Regions from separate parts of the Lysinibacillus sp. FSL L8-0312 genome, predicted to be linked through region 3. Evidence: a T-box and tRNA genes for the amino acid it is inferred to sense, from the RefSeq annotation. Region 3 holds a T-box; the other regions hold tRNA genes.
What was found. A T-box is a leader RNA that pairs with one kind of tRNA and senses whether it is charged. The one in region 3 lies ahead of proS (proline--tRNA ligase), so its partner is inferred to be a tRNA-Pro.
Positions count from the first base shown of each region.

Region 1 (4,893 bases), 1.4 Mb from region 3:
GGGGCTGTAGTCGGTCCCAAGGGTTGGGCTGTTCGCCCATTAAAGCGGTACGCGAGCTGGGTTCAGAACGTCGTGAGACAGTTCGGTCCCTATCCGTCGTGGGCGTAGGAAATTTGAGAGGAGCTGTCCTTAGTACGAGAGGACCGGGATGGACACACCGCTGGTGTACCAGTTGTCTTGCCAAAGGCATCGCTGGGTAGCTATGTGTGGACGGGATAAGTGCTGAAAGCATCTAAGCATGAAGCCCCCCTCAAGATGAGATTTCCCATTACGCAAGTAAGTAAGATCCCTCAAAGACGATGAGGTAGATAGGTTCGAGGTGGAAGTGTGGTGACACATGGAGCTGACGAATACTAATCGATCGAGGACTTAACCAAAATGTTTGAACCATTCAATGAACCGTTTATCCAGTTTTGAAAGAACAAAACTTTCAATAAAAAAAGAGCTTCAAGACACAAGTAGAACAAGGAAGCAAACGAGTGATTGAAGGAGCGTACTTCTGTACGTGACTGATTGAACGAGAGCAGCTGACGCAGTAATACGCCGTGTATTGAAGGTCGACCATAGTCTAGTGATGATGGCAAAGAGGTCACACCCGTTCCCATACCGAACACGGAAGTTAAGCTCTTTAGCGCCGATGGTAGTTGGGGGCTTCCCCCTGTGAGAGTAGGACGTCGCTAGGCATAATACCCAGGAGGATTAGCTCAGCTGGGAGAGCATCTGCCTTACAAGCAGAGGGTCGGCGGTTCGAGCCCGTCATCCTCCACCATATGCCGGTTTAGCTCAGCAGGTAGAGCAACTGACTTGTAATCAGTAGGTCGTGGGTTCGATTCCTATAGCCGGCACCATTTTTTTAGAGCCATTAGCTCAGTTGGTAGAGCATCTGACTTTTAATCAGAGGGTCGAAGGTTCGAGTCCTTCATGGCTCACCATTTTTAAATAATAATAAGCGGGTGTGGCGGAATTGGCAGACGCACTAGACTTAGGATCTAGCGCCGCAAGGCGTGGGGGTTCGACTCCCTTCACCCGCACCATTATTTCATTGCCAGATAAAAAAACTTATGCACATGCGGAAGTAGTTCAGTGGTAGAACACCACCTTGCCAAGGTGGGGGTCGCGAGTTCGAACCTCGTCTTCCGCTCCAAATGTGCCGGGGTGGCGGAACTGGCAGACGCACAGGACTTAAAATCCTGCGGTAGGTGACTACCGTACCGGTTCGATTCCGGTCCTCGGCACCATTTTTAATGCGCCCGTAGCTCAATTGGATAGAGCGTCTGACTACGGATCAGAAGGTTATGGGTTCGACTCCTGTCGGGCGCGCCAAAAAGAACGGGAAGTAGCTCAGCTTGGTAGAGCACTTGGTTTGGGACCAAGGGGTCGCAGGTTCGAATCCTGTCTTCCCGACCATTTCCAAAGAAATTATGGGGCCTTAGCTCAGCTGGGAGAGCGCCTGCCTTGCACGCAGGAGGTCAGCGGTTCGATCCCGCTAGGCTCCACCATAATAAATTAACCAGTATAAAGATCCTGGCGGCGTAGCTCAGCTGGCTAGAGCGTACGGTTCATACCCGTAAGGTCGGGGGTTCGATCCCCTCTGCCGCCATCTTAAAGGACCTTTAGCTCAGTTGGTTAGAGCAGACGGCTCATAACCGTCCGGTCGCAGGTTCGAGTCCTGCAAGGTCCACCATTTATATATTGCAACGGAGGTATACCCAAGTCTGGCTGAAGGGATCGGTCTTGAAAACCGACAGGCGGGTAACACCGCGCGGGGGTTCGAATCCCTCTACCTCCTCCAGTTTTAAATCTTTATAAATGGTGCTTTAAAAACTCGAAACCGTATAAAATTATCGCGGGGTGGAGCAGTGGTAGCTCGTCGGGCTCATAACCCGAAGGTCGTTGGTTCAAATCCGGCCCCCGCAACCAAATGGTCCCGTGGTGTAGCGGTTAACATGCCTGCCTGTCACGCAGGAGATCGCCGGTTCGATCCCGGTCGGGACCGCCATTATTTTCATAAGAAGATATGAAAAGCAAAAGAAAATAAGCTTAGCATGGACGAAATGGGTCAGTAGCTCAGTTGGTAGAGCATTAGATTGAAGCTCTAAGTGTCGGCGGTTCGATTCCGTCCTGACCCACCATTTATGCGGGTGTAGTTTAATGGTAAAACCTCAGCCTTCCAAGCTGATGTCGTGGGTTCGATTCCCATCACCCGCTCCAAGGGCCTATAGCTCAGCTGGTTAGAGCGCACGCCTGATAAGCGTGAGGTCGATGGTTCGAGTCCATTTAGGCCCATCATTATTCCGAAGTAGCTCAGTTGGTAGTAGCACCTGACTGTTAATCAGGTTGTCGCAGGTTCGAGTCCTGCCTTCGGAGCCATTTTTATGTGGGGAAGTACTCAAGAGGCTGAAGAGGCGCCCCTGCTAAGGGTGTAGGTCGGGTAACCGGCGCGAGGGTTCAAATCCCTCCTTCTCCGCCATTGGCCCGTTGGTCAAGTGGTTAAGACACCGCCCTTTCACGGCGGTAACACGGGTTCGAATCCCGTACGGGTCATACTAAAAAACAGTAGATGCACACGCATCTACTGTTTTTTCATATTCATAGATATAAATATTACTCTTGATTCAATGCATTTTCATCCATATAAACTACTTCCCAGATATGCCCATCTACATCCTGAAATCCCCAGCCATACATAAACCCATGATCTTGGGGTTCACTATAAGATTTACCACCGGAGACCAGTGCCTTATTTACTAATTGATCTACTTGCTCTCGATTTTCAGCAGATAGACATAAAATTGCTTCTGCAGACGTAGCAGTATTTGTAATTTCCTTCTTACTAAACCCTTTGAATCGTTCTTCCACCATCATTAATGCGAAGATATTTTCACTAATAATCATTGAGGCTGTAGTCTCATCGCTAAATTGTTGATTGAACTCAAAGCCTAGTTCCTTAAAGAAGTTGATGGATTTGTTTAGATCTTTCACTGGTAAATTGATAAAAATATTTTTCGATTGAAAAGCCATTTATTTTCACCTCCAAATCGACAGTAGCATAGAGCATAAAGCCATGTCAATTTTAGCAATAGATGGATATTCTTTGATTGGATCGATGATGATGCATTTGAAAATGGCAGTTGTTTAAGCTATTCAAAATAGATGTTATATGAACATAAAAAGCAGAGACGTTTTTTTACACCATCTCTGCTTTTAAAGCAACCTAATTATCCTCGTGCTAGCATTCTTTCGAGAGAGCTAAGTGCTTCAGCTGTAGTATATTCATCTACTTGGATACGGTTATGTGGTTGCCCCTGCTCAATACTTTCTAAGCTCCACAACAGATGGGGAAGGTCAATGCGATTCATTGTTAAGCAAGGACAAAAATTTTCATTTAAAGAGATAATATGTTTATCTGGATGCTGCTTCATTATGCGATTGACAAGATTCATTTCTGTTCCAATAGCCCATGCCGATCCGCTTGGTGCACGATTGATTGTCTCAATGATGTATTTTGTGGAACCTGCATCATCAGCAGCTGCTACAACTTCACGACTGCATTCAGGGTGAACAATAATTTGCATAGTTGGATGTTCTTTGCGAACGACCTCCGTATGGTGAACCGTAAATCCTTCATGTACAGAGCAATGACCTTTCCATAGAATAACCTGAATGTTCTCAAGCGGCTCATTTGTTTCAAGTATATTCTTATGGGGATTCCAAACAGCCATATTTTTAAGTGGAATACCTAAATCATAGGCAGTATTTCTTCCTAAATGTTGGTCAGGTAAAAAGAAAATACGCTGTTTTTGTGTAAATGCCCATTGAACAAGCTCCTTAGCATTCGATGAAGTGACACAGGCACCACCATGTCTTCCCGTAAAGGCTTTAATGGCAGCAGTTGAATTGACATAAGTTAGCGGGATAATTGTATCACCAAAGAGTTGCTGAAGAATCGGCCATGCTTGTTCTGTTTGATAAATATCAGCCATATCAGCCATTGAACAACCTGCACGCATATCTGGTAAATAGACATGTTGCTGCTTCGTTGTCAGCATATCAGCAGTTTCAGCCATAAAATGCACACCGCAAAATACGATATGCTCAGCTTCCTTGTTTGCGGCAGATAATTGAGCTAACTGTAGGGAATCACCAGTTGCATCTGCAAATTGAATGACTTCATCTTTTTGATAATGATGTCCTGGTATAAATAGTTTAGATCCTAATTTTTGCTTTATTGATAAAATACGAGATTCCATTTCCTTTACGGATAATGCCCGGTAATGCTCTGGAAGTAGTGTCGTTTGTTGTAATAAACTAGTTATGGACAAGGGAATGATCTCCTTTCATTTGAACGAGTGCACTAATGTCAAAGGCTTTAACGGAATGCGTTAATGAACCAAGTGAAATAAACTGAACACCTGATTGTGCATAGGCCTTTAAATTTTCAAGTGTGATGCCTCCTGATGCCTCTGTCACAATAGAAGAAGGGACAGTGGGAAGCCATGCTCGTATTTCTTCTGGACTACGGTTATCAAACATAATAATATCTGCTCCAGCAATGATGGCTTCTTCTAGCTGGTCCTTTGTTTCAATTTCCACTTCGATTTTTACAGTATGACCGACTTTTGCTCTAGCAGCCTGAACAGCTTTTGTAATGCTACCAGCAAAGGCAATGTGGTTATCCTTTAGCATGATGGCATCATACAGGCCATTACGATGATTAAAGCCACCACCGATTCTAACAGCATATTTATCCAACATACGCAATCCAGGCATGGTTTTACGCGTATCACATATTTTCGCATGCGTACCAGCTGTTTCTCGAACGGCATGATGGGTCGCTGTCGCAATAGCGGACATACGCTGAATAAGATTTAATATAACGCGCTCACCTATTAA
Region 1 is NZ_JBBOOV010000001.1:2,155,138-2,160,030, reverse strand. Features, by position in the region: rRNA gene MHI22_RS10955 (23S ribosomal RNA) at 1-377, shown strand, start outside; rRNA gene rrf (5S ribosomal RNA) at 568-683, shown strand; tRNA gene MHI22_RS10945 (tRNA-Val) at 694-769, shown strand; tRNA gene MHI22_RS10940 (tRNA-Thr) at 773-848, shown strand; tRNA gene MHI22_RS10935 (tRNA-Lys) at 857-932, shown strand; tRNA gene MHI22_RS10930 (tRNA-Leu) at 950-1,034, shown strand; tRNA gene MHI22_RS10925 (tRNA-Gly) at 1,070-1,144, shown strand; tRNA gene MHI22_RS10920 (tRNA-Leu) at 1,150-1,238, shown strand; tRNA gene MHI22_RS10915 (tRNA-Arg) at 1,247-1,323, shown strand; tRNA gene MHI22_RS10910 (tRNA-Pro) at 1,331-1,407, shown strand; tRNA gene MHI22_RS10905 (tRNA-Ala) at 1,424-1,499, shown strand; tRNA gene MHI22_RS10900 (tRNA-Met) at 1,527-1,600, shown strand; tRNA gene MHI22_RS10895 (tRNA-Ile) at 1,608-1,684, shown strand; tRNA gene MHI22_RS10890 (tRNA-Ser) at 1,700-1,792, shown strand; tRNA gene MHI22_RS10885 (tRNA-Met) at 1,846-1,920, shown strand; tRNA gene MHI22_RS10880 (tRNA-Asp) at 1,924-1,999, shown strand; tRNA gene MHI22_RS10875 (tRNA-Phe) at 2,057-2,132, shown strand; tRNA gene MHI22_RS10870 (tRNA-Gly) at 2,138-2,211, shown strand; tRNA gene MHI22_RS10865 (tRNA-Ile) at 2,213-2,286, shown strand; tRNA gene MHI22_RS10860 (tRNA-Asn) at 2,294-2,370, shown strand; tRNA gene MHI22_RS10855 (tRNA-Ser) at 2,380-2,470, shown strand; tRNA gene MHI22_RS10850 (tRNA-Glu) at 2,473-2,544, shown strand; gene MHI22_RS10845 (VOC family protein) at 2,605-3,021, opposite strand; gene nadA (quinolinate synthase NadA) at 3,219-4,322, opposite strand; gene nadC (carboxylating nicotinate-nucleotide diphosphorylase) at 4,309-4,893, opposite strand, start outside.
Region 1: it encodes a tRNA-Pro, which carries the amino acid that the T-box ahead of proS (proline--tRNA ligase) is inferred to sense. The anticodon was not compared.

Region 2 (4,893 bases), 2.7 Mb from region 3:
TGCGAATTGAAGCCCCAGTAAACGGCGGCCGTAACTATAACGGTCCTAAGGTAGCGAAATTCCTTGTCGGGTAAGTTCCGACCCGCACGAAAGGCGTAACGATCTGGGCACTGTCTCAACGAGAGACTCGGTGAAATTATAGTACCTGTGAAGATGCAGGTTACCCGCGACAGGACGGAAAGACCCCGTGGAGCTTTACTGTAGCCTGATATTGAATTTTGGTACAACTTGTACAGGATAGGTAGGAGCCAGAGATCTCGGAGCGCCAGCTTCGAAGGAGGCGTCGGTGGGATACTACCCTGGTTGTATTGAAATTCTAACCCATGCCCCTTAGCGGGGCAGGAGACAGTGTCAGGCGGACAGTTTGACTGGGGCGGTCGCCTCCTAAAAGGTAACGGAGGCGCCCAAAGGTTCCCTCAGAATGGTTGGAAATCATTCGTAGAGTGTAAAGGCACAAGGGAGCTTGACTGCGAGACCTACAAGTCGAGCAGGGTCGAAAGACGGGCTTAGTGATCCGGTGGTTCCGCATGGAAGGGCCATCGCTCAACGGATAAAAGCTACCCCGGGGATAACAGGCTTATCTCCCCCAAGAGTCCACATCGACGGGGAGGTTTGGCACCTCGATGTCGGCTCATCGCATCCTGGGGCTGTAGTCGGTCCCAAGGGTTGGGCTGTTCGCCCATTAAAGCGGTACGCGAGCTGGGTTCAGAACGTCGTGAGACAGTTCGGTCCCTATCCGTCGTGGGCGTAGGAAATTTGAGAGGAGCTGTCCTTAGTACGAGAGGACCGGGATGGACACACCGCTGGTGTACCAGTTGTCTTGCCAAAGGCATCGCTGGGTAGCTATGTGTGGACGGGATAAGTGCTGAAAGCATCTAAGCATGAAGCCCCCCTCAAGATGAGATTTCCCATTACGCAAGTAAGTAAGATCCCTCAAAGACGATGAGGTAGATAGGTTCGAGGTGGAAGTGTGGTGACATATGGAGCTGACGAATACTAATCGATCGAGGACTTAACCAAAACGTTTGAAACATTCAATGAACCGTTTATCCAGTTTTGAAAGAACAACTCTTTCAACTGAATAAGTGAAGTGATGATGGCAAAGAGGCCACACCCGTTCCCATACCGAACACGGAAGTTAAGCTCTTTAGCGCCGATGGTAGTTGGGGGCTTCCCCCTGTGAGAGTAGGACATCGCTTCGCTTATTTTTCGTGGAGGATTAGCTCAGCTGGGAGAGCATCTGCCTTACAAGCAGAGGGTCGGCGGTTCGAGCCCGTCATCCTCCACCATTATTTTTAAAACAGTATAGTATTATCGCGGGGTGGAGCAGTGGTAGCTCGTCGGGCTCATAACCCGAAGGTCGTTGGTTCAAATCCAGCCCCCGCAACCAAATGGTCCCGTGGTGTAGCGGTTAACATGCCTGCCTGTCACGCAGGAGATCGCCGGTTCGATCCCGGTCGGGACCGCCATTTTTTTTTTGCCGGTGTAGCTCAGTTGGTAGAGCAACTGACTTGTAATCAGTAGGTCGTGGGTTCGACTCCTATCGCCGGCACCATTCCCTTGGAGGGGTAGCGAAGTGGCTAAACGCGGCGGACTGTAAATCCGCTCCTTAGGGTTCGGCGGTTCGAATCCGTCCCCCTCCACCATTTTAGGGGCATAGTTCAACGGTAGAATAGAGGTCTCCAAAACCTTTGGTGTGGGTTCGATTCCTACTGCCCCTGCCAGGTATTGAGGTACTCGTTCATATACAGCTGTTATAATTTATATAGTGGCGATTGTGGCGAAGTGGTTAACGCATCGGATTGTGGTTCCGACATTCGTGGGTTCGATTCCCATCAGTCGCCCCATTTTCAAATTGGGGTATAGCCAAGCGGTAAGGCAACGGATTTTGATTCCGTCATGCCTAGGTTCGAATCCTAGTACCCCAGCCATTTTTCTTTTTTACGAGCCATTAGCTCAGTTGGTAGAGCATCTGACTTTTAATCAGAGGGTCGAAGGTTCGAGTCCTTCATGGCTCATCGTTTTTTAATGAATATTGCGCCCGTAGCTCAATTGGATAGAGCGTCTGACTACGGATCAGAAGGTTATGGGTTCGACTCCTGTCGGGCGCGCCAATAAATTTATGTTTTCGGAATGTAGCTCAGCTTGGTAGAGCACTTGGTTTGGGACCAAGGGGTCGTAGGTTCGAATCCTGTCATTCCGACCATTTTTTATGATAAATGGGGCCTTAGCTCAGCTGGGAGAGCGCCTGCCTTGCACGCAGGAGGTCAGCGGTTCGATCCCGCTAGGCTCCACCAGTTCAATATTTTTGGAGGTATACCCAAGTCTGGCTGAAGGGATCGGTCTTGAAAACCGACAGGCGGGTAACACCGCGCGGGGGTTCGAATCCCTCTACCTCCTCCATTTTGGGTCAGTAGCTCAGTTGGTAGAGCATTAGATTGAAGCTCTAAGTGTCGGCGGTTCGATTCCGTCCTGACCCACCATTATTTGCGGGTGTAGTTTAATGGTAAAACCTCAGCCTTCCAAGCTGATGTCGTGAGTTCGATTCTCATCACCCGCTCCAAAATGGGCCTATAGCTCAGCTGGTTAGAGCGCACGCCTGATAAGCGTGAGGTCGATGGTTCGAGTCCATTTAGGCCCATCATTATTCCGAAGTAGCTCAGTTGGTAGTAGCACCTGACTGTTAATCAGGTTGTCGCAGGTTCGAGTCCTGCCTTCGGAGCCACGGCCCGTTGGTCAAGTGGTTAAGACACCGCCCTTTCACGGCGGTAACACGGGTTCGAATCCCGTACGGGTCATCAAGCATGTAGCACAAATATTGTGTTACATGCTTTTTCTTTTATCAATAAATGATACATTAGTAAAGAGTGAAAGCTACGAATCCGCTATCAATGGTTCAGTAGCTTTTTTACATGACTAATATTTTGTTTCTCCTTTCTATAAGATGTCGCCCACCTCTTTTCCTTCTTCATTCACAATATCTTCTAATCATGATTCGATTCATTATAAATTTGAACAAACTATTTCATATATGCAATATGTATGTTTTTTTATAGCTATTTTCGTGGTGCTTGTCGTTTTGTTCCTCTAATATGAGGATAAGTGGAGGAATCGAAATGAATATACAGGAGATCCAGCAATTTTTAAGTTTATATCAGACAGAACAAGATGAATCAGAGCGTTGGTTAGCGAATAGATTACAACAGATTAAGAATGCAGGTGAGTACGACCCAACAACAGAGGAGCTAGCTTTTGGTGCACGGGTGGCGTGGCGTAATAGTAACAAATGTATTGGTCGTCTGTTTTGGCAATCATTGCATGTAGTAGATGCACGTGCCGTTTTAGATGAACAGGATATTTTTCAAAAACTACTGGAGCATATCGATTATGCAACAAATAGTGGAAAAATCCGTCCAACAATAACAGTATTTGCTTCGAACAGAGTGCGTATATGGAATCATCAGCTAATTCGTTATGCAGGCTATGAAACGGAAGCTGGCGTTATTGGTGATGCACATTCTATTGTTTTTACTAAAGTATGTGAATCGTTAGGTTGGAAAAGTGAGAGGACACCATTCGATGTGTTACCTCTTGTTATACAAGTAGATGAGCGAGCTCCGCAGCTGTTTACAATTCCTGTAGAATATATTTTAGAGGTGCCAATTCGTCATCCAGAGTCAGTGGATGTAGAGAAATTAGGAATGAAATGGTATGCTGTACCCATAATTTCAAGTATGCGTTTTCAAATGGCAGGCATTGATTTCCAAGCCGCACCCTTTAATGGCTGGTATATGGGGACAGAAATCGGTGCACGTAATTTAGCAGATCATGACCGTTATAATATGCTACCAGCTATTGCGGAGGTTTTTAATCTTGATACAACCAAGCAAGCTTCACTTTGGCGTGATCGTGCATTAGTGGAACTTAATATTGCTGTCCTTCATTCTTTTAAAGAACAAGGCGTGAGCATTGTCGATCATCATACAGCTGCTCAGCAGTTTAAATTGTTTGAAGAAGCAGAGGAATCAGCAGGACGAGACGTTACAGGCAACTGGACATGGCTAATCCCACCACTTTCGCCCGCAACGACTCATATTTTCCATAAACCTTATGTCAATATTTATCATACACCCAATTATTTTTATCAAAAACCATGCTATTAACTGATTGTGGAGAGGACGAAACGCTATGTTGAATGAGCAAATTCCGAGTATCCCGTGGTTACAATTGACGACACCTTATGGAAGAGGAACGGCTATCCCTCAGCTGATTGAACAGGAGCAATATATAGAGCTAGCTGAGTTAGTGGAGCATCAAGGTACACTATGGCAGGTCACACCATGGGCTTTGCTTGTCCTTCTAAAAAAGCTTGCTAGCAAAAATACCGGGGATGTCTCTGTACAAGAAGTAGAGCTTTATTTAGCTGTGGCACATGCAATTTCTGAAGATTATCTAGACCCATCATATTCAGTTCAAACTATGCAGGAGCTGTTAGATGTCAAATATTTATGGATGGATCACGAAGAGAATGATGAGCTGGAATGGGAGGAGGAAACGCCAAAGGGTTATGAGCAGAAAGCTTTTGTAAGCTATTATTATTTTAGTTATATACTCTTACAAGAGGCTGTTCCTATTTTTGCAGCAGTTATAGCTCACAACAAAGAAACAGCAGACCGTCTTACTGAACTGCTAACCTTACTACAGCAATTGGACAAATAAAACGTCTATACCTATATAGAAGTAAAGCAGATGGGAAATATGAGCAGTTATCCCATCTGCTTTATTTTAATGGACATATTCGTCTTTAGAAGCTCTCATTGAGCAAAAGAAAAGAATGGTCGCCACAGCTACAAAGAGCCAACCAGCAATATTCCAGCCACCAAATAAATCATG
Region 2 is NZ_JBBOOV010000001.1:3,469,814-3,474,706, forward strand. Features, by position in the region: rRNA gene MHI22_RS17405 (23S ribosomal RNA) at 1-1,020, shown strand, start outside; rRNA gene rrf (5S ribosomal RNA) at 1,087-1,202, shown strand; tRNA gene MHI22_RS17415 (tRNA-Val) at 1,214-1,289, shown strand; tRNA gene MHI22_RS17420 (tRNA-Met) at 1,316-1,390, shown strand; tRNA gene MHI22_RS17425 (tRNA-Asp) at 1,394-1,469, shown strand; tRNA gene MHI22_RS17430 (tRNA-Thr) at 1,480-1,555, shown strand; tRNA gene MHI22_RS17435 (tRNA-Tyr) at 1,563-1,646, shown strand; tRNA gene MHI22_RS17440 (tRNA-Trp) at 1,651-1,724, shown strand; tRNA gene MHI22_RS17445 (tRNA-His) at 1,772-1,847, shown strand; tRNA gene MHI22_RS17450 (tRNA-Gln) at 1,857-1,931, shown strand; tRNA gene MHI22_RS17455 (tRNA-Lys) at 1,946-2,018, shown strand; tRNA gene MHI22_RS17460 (tRNA-Arg) at 2,038-2,114, shown strand; tRNA gene MHI22_RS17465 (tRNA-Pro) at 2,130-2,206, shown strand; tRNA gene MHI22_RS17470 (tRNA-Ala) at 2,222-2,297, shown strand; tRNA gene MHI22_RS17475 (tRNA-Ser) at 2,311-2,403, shown strand; tRNA gene MHI22_RS17480 (tRNA-Phe) at 2,408-2,483, shown strand; tRNA gene MHI22_RS17485 (tRNA-Gly) at 2,490-2,563, shown strand; tRNA gene MHI22_RS17490 (tRNA-Ile) at 2,568-2,641, shown strand; tRNA gene MHI22_RS17495 (tRNA-Asn) at 2,649-2,725, shown strand; tRNA gene MHI22_RS17500 (tRNA-Glu) at 2,727-2,798, shown strand; gene MHI22_RS17505 (nitric oxide synthase oxygenase) at 3,117-4,163, shown strand; gene MHI22_RS17510 (hypothetical protein) at 4,189-4,719, shown strand; gene MHI22_RS17515 (CynX/NimT family MFS transporter) at 4,786-4,893, opposite strand, start outside.
Region 2: it encodes a tRNA-Pro, which carries the amino acid that the T-box ahead of proS (proline--tRNA ligase) is inferred to sense. The anticodon was not compared.

Region 3 (4,893 bases):
AGAGGGCCATCAATGACGGTTGTATGGAATTCTCCTCCCTCCCCGCACGGGTCAATCTTACGAGCTTCTAGTTCTAATACATATTCAGGGGTAAGTATTCGCCCTAAATCATCCTCAGTCATGCCTAAGGATAAGTTGACCGTGACAATCATCGTGATAAATCCTAAGTTAATAAATTCATCGACTGCTTCGCGATGGTCCATTTCCCATAATGGCATGCCTAGCTGTAACCCAGCATTTTTTGTGACCTTATCATGCCAGCAGCCATGTGCAGGCATATCTAAGTCACCTGTCACTAACACTTCTGCCCCCTGCTGTTTTGCCTTTTCTAAAAGGTGCATAAAGACACTTTCGTAGTCTGCCCAACTAGCTGCAGCCGTAAAGACAGGCAATCCGATCGAGTCAGCCTGCGCCTGGATAAGCTCAGGTGGCATGCCGTGTGACCTCGAACGTTTCCCTTCCTCCTCTAGCATCACAAGCAGTCCTACAGCCTGACCTACCTGGGATGCTTTATATAAAGCTAAAGTACTGTCCTTTCCACCACTAAATGAGGCAATAAATGGACGATTTTGTGCATTCTGTTTCCAGCCTGTTGTATCTGTCATTCCCTTATCTCCTTGTCAAAAATAGTCTGTTAGCATCCTTATCAAAAAATTGAGTCATAGTAGCATCATTTTTAATCGCTATATCCCCATTTCTTCAGGAAATTTTCAAGATATAACACCCCTTCATTTTATCATAAGTAGAATAAAAATTTGGCTAACTATGTTGGAGGGGCGCTATCGCTATGAGTGATTATGTAACCATAATTAAGACAACTAATTGGGACAATGCCTGTTATTTTAGTAGGTTCTACAGTAATTGTCTTAAATCAAACGAGAGAAGTTCTACTTCAATTTCGTGCTGATATCGAAATGTGGGGATTACCTGGAGGAGCAATGGAACTAGGGGAAACCCTTGAAGAAACAGCGAAGTGAGAGCTGTATGAAAAGACAGAATTGCATGCAAACAATCTTCAGTTTTTAACGATATTATCAGGTTATCAGGACTATTTTAAATATCCTAATGGGGGCGTAACGGCAGTCTTTTTAACTGATCAGACAGATGGATGGCGAAAGCTTAAAATTGGACTACTTCCCGAAAGCAAAGGATGTAATCGATCACCACCTCATAACAACAGCCTCCTAATTAAATAGGAGGCTGTTGTAGTCGTTATTAATAGGCTTGTGCAAACCAAACCGTATGTTTAGCTTCATTTCCACAGCCAATACATGTTGTTTTTGTTGTTGGTGGATTAAACGGCATATTACGAGATGTATATTTTGTTTCTTCCTTCACTTTTTCCTCGCATGCATCTTCTCCACACCAACCAGCTAGTACCCAGCCAGGAATTGTACCGTTTGCTTTGGCTGCTTCAATATGCTGTTGTAATTGTGGTAATGAATCAATCATTGTATGTGTGTTTGCTTCACGGAACTGACGTGCTTTTTCGAGTAAGCGCGCTTGCATGGTTGTTAATTCTTCTTCAATGGCTGTGATAATCGTAGCTAAATCAATTGTTCGTTTTTCCTCTTCATCACGGGCTTTAAGTAAAGCTTGATTGTTGTCAAGATCACGAGGTCCTAATTCAATGCGAACTGGCACCCCTTTTAGCTCCCATTCATTGAACTTAAAGCCTGGTGATTGGTCCGAATCGTCAAGGCGTACGCGAATGCCCTTCGCTTTTAAAGCGACAAAAATTTCATCTAAATGCTCCATAATTTGAGGGTTCTTTTTCCATGGTCCCACTGGAATTAAAACAACTTGAGTTGGCGCGATGCGAGGAGGTAAAACAAGCCCCTGCTCATCACCATGCACCATAATTACCGAGCCGATTAAGCGCGTAGATGTACCCCAAGATGTTGTGTGTACATACTCATGCTGGTTCGCTTTATTTAAATACTTAATGTTAAAGGCTTCTGCAAATTTCGTACCTAAATAATGAGATGTACCAGCTTGCACAGCCTTGCCATTTTTCATCATCGCCTCAATCGAATACGTATCGACAGCACCTGCAAAACGTTCAGAAGGTGTTTTTTGTCCGTCATAGACTGGAATTGCTAGTACTTGTTCTACAACTTCTTTATAGATTTCAAGCATTTGCATCGTTTCTTGACGAGCATCCTCTTCATCGACGTGCGCTGTATGTCCTTCTTGCCATAAAAATTCAGATGTGCGAATAAAAGGAAGAGTTTTCTTTTCCCAACGGAAGACGTTTGCCCATTGATTAATCAAAACGGGTAGGTCACGGTAGCTTTTAATCCAATTGGAGTAAAGATGGCCAATCATCGTTTCAGACGTTGGACGTAGTGCCAGACGTTCTTCTAATTGTTCCCCTGCTGCCTCTGTTACCCAAGGTAGCTCAGGTGAGAATCCTTCGATATGATCCTTTTCTTTTTGGAAGAAAGATTCAGGAATAAGCATTGGGAAATAAGCATTACGATGCCCTGTCTCTTTAAAGCGACGATCCATTTCCTCTTGAATATGCTCCCAAATCTCATAGCCATCAGGTTTAAAGGCAATACAGCCACGAACAGGTGTATAATCCATTAAATCGGCTTTTTGGATAGTCTCAATATACCATTTCGAAAAATCTTCTAATTGTTTTGACATGTGATCTCCTCCAATTTTTGTTAAATCATTGTTGCCTTGGTGTAAGAAAAACAGTGCCATCTACCAGGGCGTTTAGCTTGTTTCAGCGAGCTGTTACTATCAAGCTGAATGAAAAAAGCACAAAGCTGTCCTCTGAATAAGGACGTCTTTGTGCTGGATAGACGTGGTACCACCTTGATTTAGCTTTAAGTAGAACTTAAAACCCTCTCACGTTTGGTAACGAAAACGACTCGGTTATGTTTGCATAACATCTCCGTGGTAGGTGTTCAGTAAAGAAGCGGTGATATAGCTCTCAGCAATTGCTATATTTTCTGTCTCACAATTCTTACTTACTTGGCCACATCATCAAATTGAATATTGTCTGAACTGTTTGGCTTTATCCTACTTTAGCAAAATCATTCAGGAATAGCAATTCATAACTGGTCTATTTTGTCACAGAATTAACGATTAAATCTGTAAAATCATCTACAGACAATGGCTTACTGAAATAATAACCCTGCACATACTCACAGCCATGCTCACGAAGTACGTTCAATTCAGCTTCTTCCTCGACACCTTCAGCAACTACTTGAAGATTTAAAGCATGTGCTAAGGAAATCATAGCTGAAATCATCGCAATCCCTGATTTTTCAGGCACAATGTCACGGACAAAGGCACGGTCAATTTTAAGGACATCCACAGGGAATTTTTTTAAGTAGTTTAACGATGAATAGCCTGTCCCGAAATCGTCTAATGAAATCGTAATGCCCAATGCCCGTAATTGCTTGATGGTATCAATTAAATCTTCCGTATAATCAAGCATACTCATTTCCGTAATTTCAATTTCTAATAAGTGTGGGTCAATGCCTGTTTCTGCAATGACTTCACACACCATGTCCACAAAGCTACTTGTACTAATATGAATCGGAGAAATATTGACGGCTACGCGCAATGTTAAATTATGTGCTTCATTCCAAAAACGAGCTTGAGCACAGGCTTTATGTAATACCCAAACACCGATATCATTAATAAGCCCACATTCTTCTGCAAATGGAATAAAACGATCTGGTGGAATATGACCTAATTCAGGATCATACCAGCGTAGCAAGGCTTCCATGCCAATGACCGTATCTGTTTTTAAATCAATTTTAGGCTGGTAATGTAATTCTAAGCGGTCCTGTTTTAATGCTTGGTGTAATTTTGTTTCTAATAGAAGCCATTTATCGTTGGCTTCATCCATATTGTCACGGTATAAACGGTACTGATTTCCACGCGTAGATTTTGCTGCATACATGGCAATATCCGCATTTTTCAATAATTCTTCTACAGAGTTTGCATGATCTGGGAATATACTAATGCCGATACTGATGCTTGCATAAAATTCATAGGTATCGACGATGAAACTTTCATTGAAGACATTAATGATTTCTTTGGCCATTTCGTCAATGCGACTGACGTCATTTAAAATCATGACAAATTCATCACTATTGTGGCGATAGAATGAATTAGATGTATAATCAACATTTCGTAGACGATTCGACATTTCCACTAAAAACATATCGCCGATAATATGACCAAGCCCGTCGTTAATGTGTTTGAATCGATTCACATCAATGAAAAATAACGCAAATTTATCTCCTGTACGTCGAGATTGATGGAATTCATTTTCTAAACGCTGTTCTAGTTTACGACGATTTGGCAGTCCTGTTAATTCATCGTGATAGGCAATATGGGTAATTTTTTTTATGTCCTTTTGCGCTGTAATATCGACGCGAATGGCGATATATTGATAAGGCTTTCCCTTTTCATCAAGGAATGGGAAAATCGTTGTCTTTACCCAATATAAACTGCCATCTTTCGCACGATTGCACACCTCGCCATTCCACATATCACCATTACCTATTGTTCTCCACATCTCTCTAAAGAAAGATTTAGGATGGAAGCCTGAGTTAAGTAAACGGTGATCTTGACCTAATAATTCTTCACGCGTATACTTCGAAATTTTGCAAAAATGATCATTAACAAACGTAATTTTCCCGGTACGATCGGTAATCGCTACAATGATGGAACTATTCATGGCGGAAAAGATATCTTGTAATTCTTTTAGACTATAGTTCATTTGATTAATGCTATTAGGCGTGATATTCATCATTTTCATTCTCCGTTCATTAAAATATGAAGGGTTTGGTACTTTTGCTTTATCTTACAGCGAGGTATAAAGTTGTGGTATATCGCCCTTTTTTATGTAATTATATTATAGTC
Region 3 is NZ_JBBOOV010000001.1:781,557-786,449, reverse strand. Features, by position in the region: gene MHI22_RS04120 (Dph6-related ATP pyrophosphatase) at 1-605, opposite strand, end outside; gene MHI22_RS23365 (NUDIX domain-containing protein) at 831-977, shown strand; gene proS (proline--tRNA ligase) at 1,216-2,652, opposite strand; T-box leader at 2,788-3,007, opposite strand; gene MHI22_RS04105 (putative bifunctional diguanylate cyclase/phosphodiesterase) at 3,077-4,783, opposite strand.

Region 4 (4,893 bases), 1.4 Mb from region 3:
ACAAGACTTGATGAACTAGAGAGGGAGAAGACAATGATTTATATGGATTATGCTGCGACATCACCGATGACGAAGGAGGCTCTTGCAGCTTATGTAGAGGTAGCACAGCGGTATTATGGAAATAGTGCAAGTCTTCATGATTTAGGAGGACAAGCCTATTATTTTGTCCAGCAATCAAGAGAGGTTGTAGCCAATGCTTTAGGCGTAAATAGTGACGGTATTATTTTTACAGGGAGCGGGACAGAAGGAAATATCCTGGCTATCTTGTCATTAGCGCTGGCCTCTAAAAAAGGAAAACACATTATTTCATCTCAAGCTGAGCATACGTCTGTGCATGCAGCGTTGAATACGCTTGAGAAAATGGGTTTTATAGTGACAAAATTGCCTTTACAGATGGATGGATGGATTGACCTTGAACAATTACAGCAAGCAATCCGCAAAGATACGGCTTTGATTACAATTCAACATGTCAATTCTGAAATTGGTGCTATTCAGCCTGTAGAGAAAATAATAGAGATGGCTAAAAAATCTGATGTTTTCAGCCATATTGACTGTGTACAATCATTTGGGAAGCTTGCTATACCAAGTGGAGTAGATGCCATCACAATCTCAGCTCATAAAATAGGTGGACCAAAGGGGTGTGGTGCTGTCTATCTGAATCCTGCGCTCCGAGTACCTGCCTTAACACCGGGTGTGACTCATGAGAGGGGTTTAAGAGGCGGCACATTAGATACACCAGCAATTGTAGCCTTTGCGGCAGCAATTGAAAACTATCAATATGAAAGACAACATTATGAGACTTTAAGAAGATTTTTGAAAAACAATTTGCCTGAAACATGCCAATTAATAGAATGTAACCAACAATTGCCTACTATTTGTGGCGTAATGATGGATAAAATAGAGGGACAATATGTTCTTTTAAAGTTAAATGAGGCAGGAATCTGTATTTCGACGGGTAGTGCATGTGATATTCATAGTGAATCTGGAACGAAAGCCATTTTATCAATGGGTTACTCTTTGGAAGCAGCACGCCAATTTTTTAGACTATCTTTTGGAGCTTCCACTACATTTGAAGAAATTCTAAGATTGAAACAAGAGCTTTTAACTATTTAATGAAACAACAAGTGAAGGGTTTTCTATACCCTTTCCTTGTTTAGAAATAGATTATAAGCTAAGAAAATAGGTGAAATAAAATAATTGTTTTCTTTTGAAACAACAATTGTTATAATATTTTGCAGGGCAATATTTTCTCTTACTTAGCAAAAATAACTTCAAAAAGTAATAATTTCTTTTTTTTATAAAAAAGTATTGCACAATGTGAGAAAACGTTATACAATAATTCTTGTCTTGAAGGACAGGTAAACAACTTCAAAACAAGATACATAAAGAAACTTCTGCTAAGAACGCAGAAGCCAGCACATCCATGTGCAAGTCTAGTGATGATGGCAAAGAGGTCACACCCGTTCCCATACCGAACACGGAAGTTAAGCTCTTTAGCGCCGATGGTAGTTGGGGGCTTCCCCCTGTGAGAGTAGGACGTCGCTAGGCATAATACCCAGGAGGATTAGCTCAGCTGGGAGAGCATCTGCCTTACAAGCAGAGGGTCGGCGGTTCGAGCCCGTCATCCTCCACCATATGCCGGTTTAGCTCAGCAGGTAGAGCAACTGACTTGTAATCAGTAGGTCGTGGGTTCGATTCCTATAGCCGGCACCATTTTTTTAGAGCCATTAGCTCAGTTGGTAGAGCATCTGACTTTTAATCAGAGGGTCGAAGGTTCGAGTCCTTCATGGCTCACCATTTTTAAATAATAATAAGCGGGTGTGGCGGAATTGGCAGACGCACTAGACTTAGGATCTAGCGCCGCAAGGCGTGGGGGTTCGACTCCCTTCACCCGCACCATTATTTCATTGCCAGATAAAAAAACTTATGCACATGCGGAAGTAGTTCAGTGGTAGAACACCACCTTGCCAAGGTGGGGGTCGCGAGTTCGAACCTCGTCTTCCGCTCCAAATGTGCCGGGGTGGCGGAACTGGCAGACGCACAGGACTTAAAATCCTGCGGTAGGTGACTACCGTACCGGTTCGATTCCGGTCCTCGGCACCATTTTTAATGCGCCCGTAGCTCAATTGGATAGAGCGTCTGACTACGGATCAGAAGGTTATGGGTTCGACTCCTGTCGGGCGCGCCAAAAAGAACGGGAAGTAGCTCAGCTTGGTAGAGCACTTGGTTTGGGACCAAGGGGTCGCAGGTTCGAATCCTGTCTTCCCGACCATTTCCAAAGAAATTATGGGGCCTTAGCTCAGCTGGGAGAGCGCCTGCCTTGCACGCAGGAGGTCAGCGGTTCGATCCCGCTAGGCTCCACCATAATAAATTAACCAGTATAAAGATCCTGGCGGCGTAGCTCAGCTGGCTAGAGCGTACGGTTCATACCCGTAAGGTCGGGGGTTCGATCCCCTCTGCCGCCATCTTAAAGGACCTTTAGCTCAGTTGGTTAGAGCAGACGGCTCATAACCGTCCGGTCGCAGGTTCGAGTCCTGCAAGGTCCACCATTTATATATTGCAACGGAGGTATACCCAAGTCTGGCTGAAGGGATCGGTCTTGAAAACCGACAGGCGGGTAACACCGCGCGGGGGTTCGAATCCCTCTACCTCCTCCAGTTTTAAATCTTTATAAATGGTGCTTTAAAAACTCGAAACCGTATAAAATTATCGCGGGGTGGAGCAGTGGTAGCTCGTCGGGCTCATAACCCGAAGGTCGTTGGTTCAAATCCGGCCCCCGCAACCAAATGGTCCCGTGGTGTAGCGGTTAACATGCCTGCCTGTCACGCAGGAGATCGCCGGTTCGATCCCGGTCGGGACCGCCATTATTTTCATAAGAAGATATGAAAAGCAAAAGAAAATAAGCTTAGCATGGACGAAATGGGTCAGTAGCTCAGTTGGTAGAGCATTAGATTGAAGCTCTAAGTGTCGGCGGTTCGATTCCGTCCTGACCCACCATTTATGCGGGTGTAGTTTAATGGTAAAACCTCAGCCTTCCAAGCTGATGTCGTGGGTTCGATTCCCATCACCCGCTCCAAGGGCCTATAGCTCAGCTGGTTAGAGCGCACGCCTGATAAGCGTGAGGTCGATGGTTCGAGTCCATTTAGGCCCATCATTATTCCGAAGTAGCTCAGTTGGTAGTAGCACCTGACTGTTAATCAGGTTGTCGCAGGTTCGAGTCCTGCCTTCGGAGCCATTTTTATGTGGGGAAGTACTCAAGAGGCTGAAGAGGCGCCCCTGCTAAGGGTGTAGGTCGGGTAACCGGCGCGAGGGTTCAAATCCCTCCTTCTCCGCCATTGGCCCGTTGGTCAAGTGGTTAAGACACCGCCCTTTCACGGCGGTAACACGGGTTCGAATCCCGTACGGGTCATACTAAGTGCAGTAGATGAATTACATCTACTGCACTTTTTAATTGATTTGATAACATAGTTACTATAAAAATGAAGCCTTCACAGAACATCGAATCTGTGAAGGCTTGTTAATTATATAGGAAGTTAAGAAATTTTTCTCCCTTTTCCGTAGGGGATCATAAACGCATAACAAGGAACTTAGACAAATGTAAGTTCTGTATTGTATAATTTTGTATTTTGAAGCTAGATGGACTAAGCTAATGATAAAGGAGGGATAGGAATGAATGAAAAATTAAAGTGGGTGCACAATCAGCTGGATAAAGCAAATGACGGAACAGCTTTACTGCCATATTTTACATTGGAACAAGTAAAGAAAGTGGGGCAATTTCTACGTACATATGAGCAATTTGAAAAGACACCTCTCCATCATCTTGATTCACTTGCTTCATGGATGGGTGTAGAAAAAATTTTGGTAAAAGACGAATCCTATCGATTTGGCTTAAACGCATTTAAAGTATTAGGCGGAGTTTATGCAATTGCGCAGTATGTTGCCAATAGACTCCAGAAAAATATAGAGGAACTATCGTTTGAACAATTAAAATCATCAGAAGTAAAAGCGCAGGTAGGAAATTTAACCTTTATTTCAACAACAGATGGTAACCATGGTCGTGGTGTGGCATGGGCGGCTCGTGAACTAGGGTATCAAGCGCGAATATATATGCCAGCTGGCAGTGCCGATGAACGTTTACAGCATATTAAAAAAGAAGGAGCCTATGCTGAAATAACGACAATGAATTATGATGAAACCGTGCGTTATTCCTCGCAGCTAGCACAAGAAAATGGCTGGGTCCTGATTCAGGATACGATGTGGGATGGCTACGAAGAAATACCATTATGGATTATGCAAGGCTACACAACACTTGTACATGAAATCGTTGAACAGATGCAGCAAGCTCCGACACATGTATTTTTACAAGCTGGTGTTGGGTCATTTGCAGGGGCAGTAGTAGCTTTTTTACAACAATATTATGAGCAGGATATTACATTTGTGTTAGTTGAGCCACATGTTGCTAATTGTTATTATGAGAGCTTTAAGGCAGGTACTGAGCAATATGTAACTGTTGGTGGAGAGATGAAAACCATAATGGCGGGCCTTGCTTGCGGTGAACCTAATCCACAGGCTTGGCGACTCTTAAAAGCCCATATAAAAATAAGCATCTCCTGTGAAGAAGAAATAGCAGCAACAGGAATGCGCGTTCTTGCAAATCCATTGGCTTCAGACTCACGTATTATAGCAGGAGAATCAGGAGCGGCTCCGTTTGGTTGCTTTTATGAATTAATGACTAATGAACACTACAAAGATTTAATACTCGACCTACAGCTAGACGAACATGCGAGGGTGTTGTTTATTAATACAGAGGGTGACACAGATAAAAAGAATTATCATCACATAGTGTGGCATGGGAAATATGCGAATCAATGAACAGTAAGATAGCTGGATCAT
Region 4 is NZ_JBBOOV010000001.1:2,148,368-2,153,260, reverse strand. Features, by position in the region: gene MHI22_RS10825 (cysteine desulfurase family protein) at 43-1,113, shown strand; rRNA gene rrf (5S ribosomal RNA) at 1,433-1,548, shown strand; tRNA gene MHI22_RS10815 (tRNA-Val) at 1,559-1,634, shown strand; tRNA gene MHI22_RS10810 (tRNA-Thr) at 1,638-1,713, shown strand; tRNA gene MHI22_RS10805 (tRNA-Lys) at 1,722-1,797, shown strand; tRNA gene MHI22_RS10800 (tRNA-Leu) at 1,815-1,899, shown strand; tRNA gene MHI22_RS10795 (tRNA-Gly) at 1,935-2,009, shown strand; tRNA gene MHI22_RS10790 (tRNA-Leu) at 2,015-2,103, shown strand; tRNA gene MHI22_RS10785 (tRNA-Arg) at 2,112-2,188, shown strand; tRNA gene MHI22_RS10780 (tRNA-Pro) at 2,196-2,272, shown strand; tRNA gene MHI22_RS10775 (tRNA-Ala) at 2,289-2,364, shown strand; tRNA gene MHI22_RS10770 (tRNA-Met) at 2,392-2,465, shown strand; tRNA gene MHI22_RS10765 (tRNA-Ile) at 2,473-2,549, shown strand; tRNA gene MHI22_RS10760 (tRNA-Ser) at 2,565-2,657, shown strand; tRNA gene MHI22_RS10755 (tRNA-Met) at 2,711-2,785, shown strand; tRNA gene MHI22_RS10750 (tRNA-Asp) at 2,789-2,864, shown strand; tRNA gene MHI22_RS10745 (tRNA-Phe) at 2,922-2,997, shown strand; tRNA gene MHI22_RS10740 (tRNA-Gly) at 3,003-3,076, shown strand; tRNA gene MHI22_RS10735 (tRNA-Ile) at 3,078-3,151, shown strand; tRNA gene MHI22_RS10730 (tRNA-Asn) at 3,159-3,235, shown strand; tRNA gene MHI22_RS10725 (tRNA-Ser) at 3,245-3,335, shown strand; tRNA gene MHI22_RS10720 (tRNA-Glu) at 3,338-3,409, shown strand; gene MHI22_RS10715 (diaminopropionate ammonia-lyase) at 3,670-4,872, shown strand.
Region 4: it encodes a tRNA-Pro, which carries the amino acid that the T-box ahead of proS (proline--tRNA ligase) is inferred to sense. The anticodon was not compared.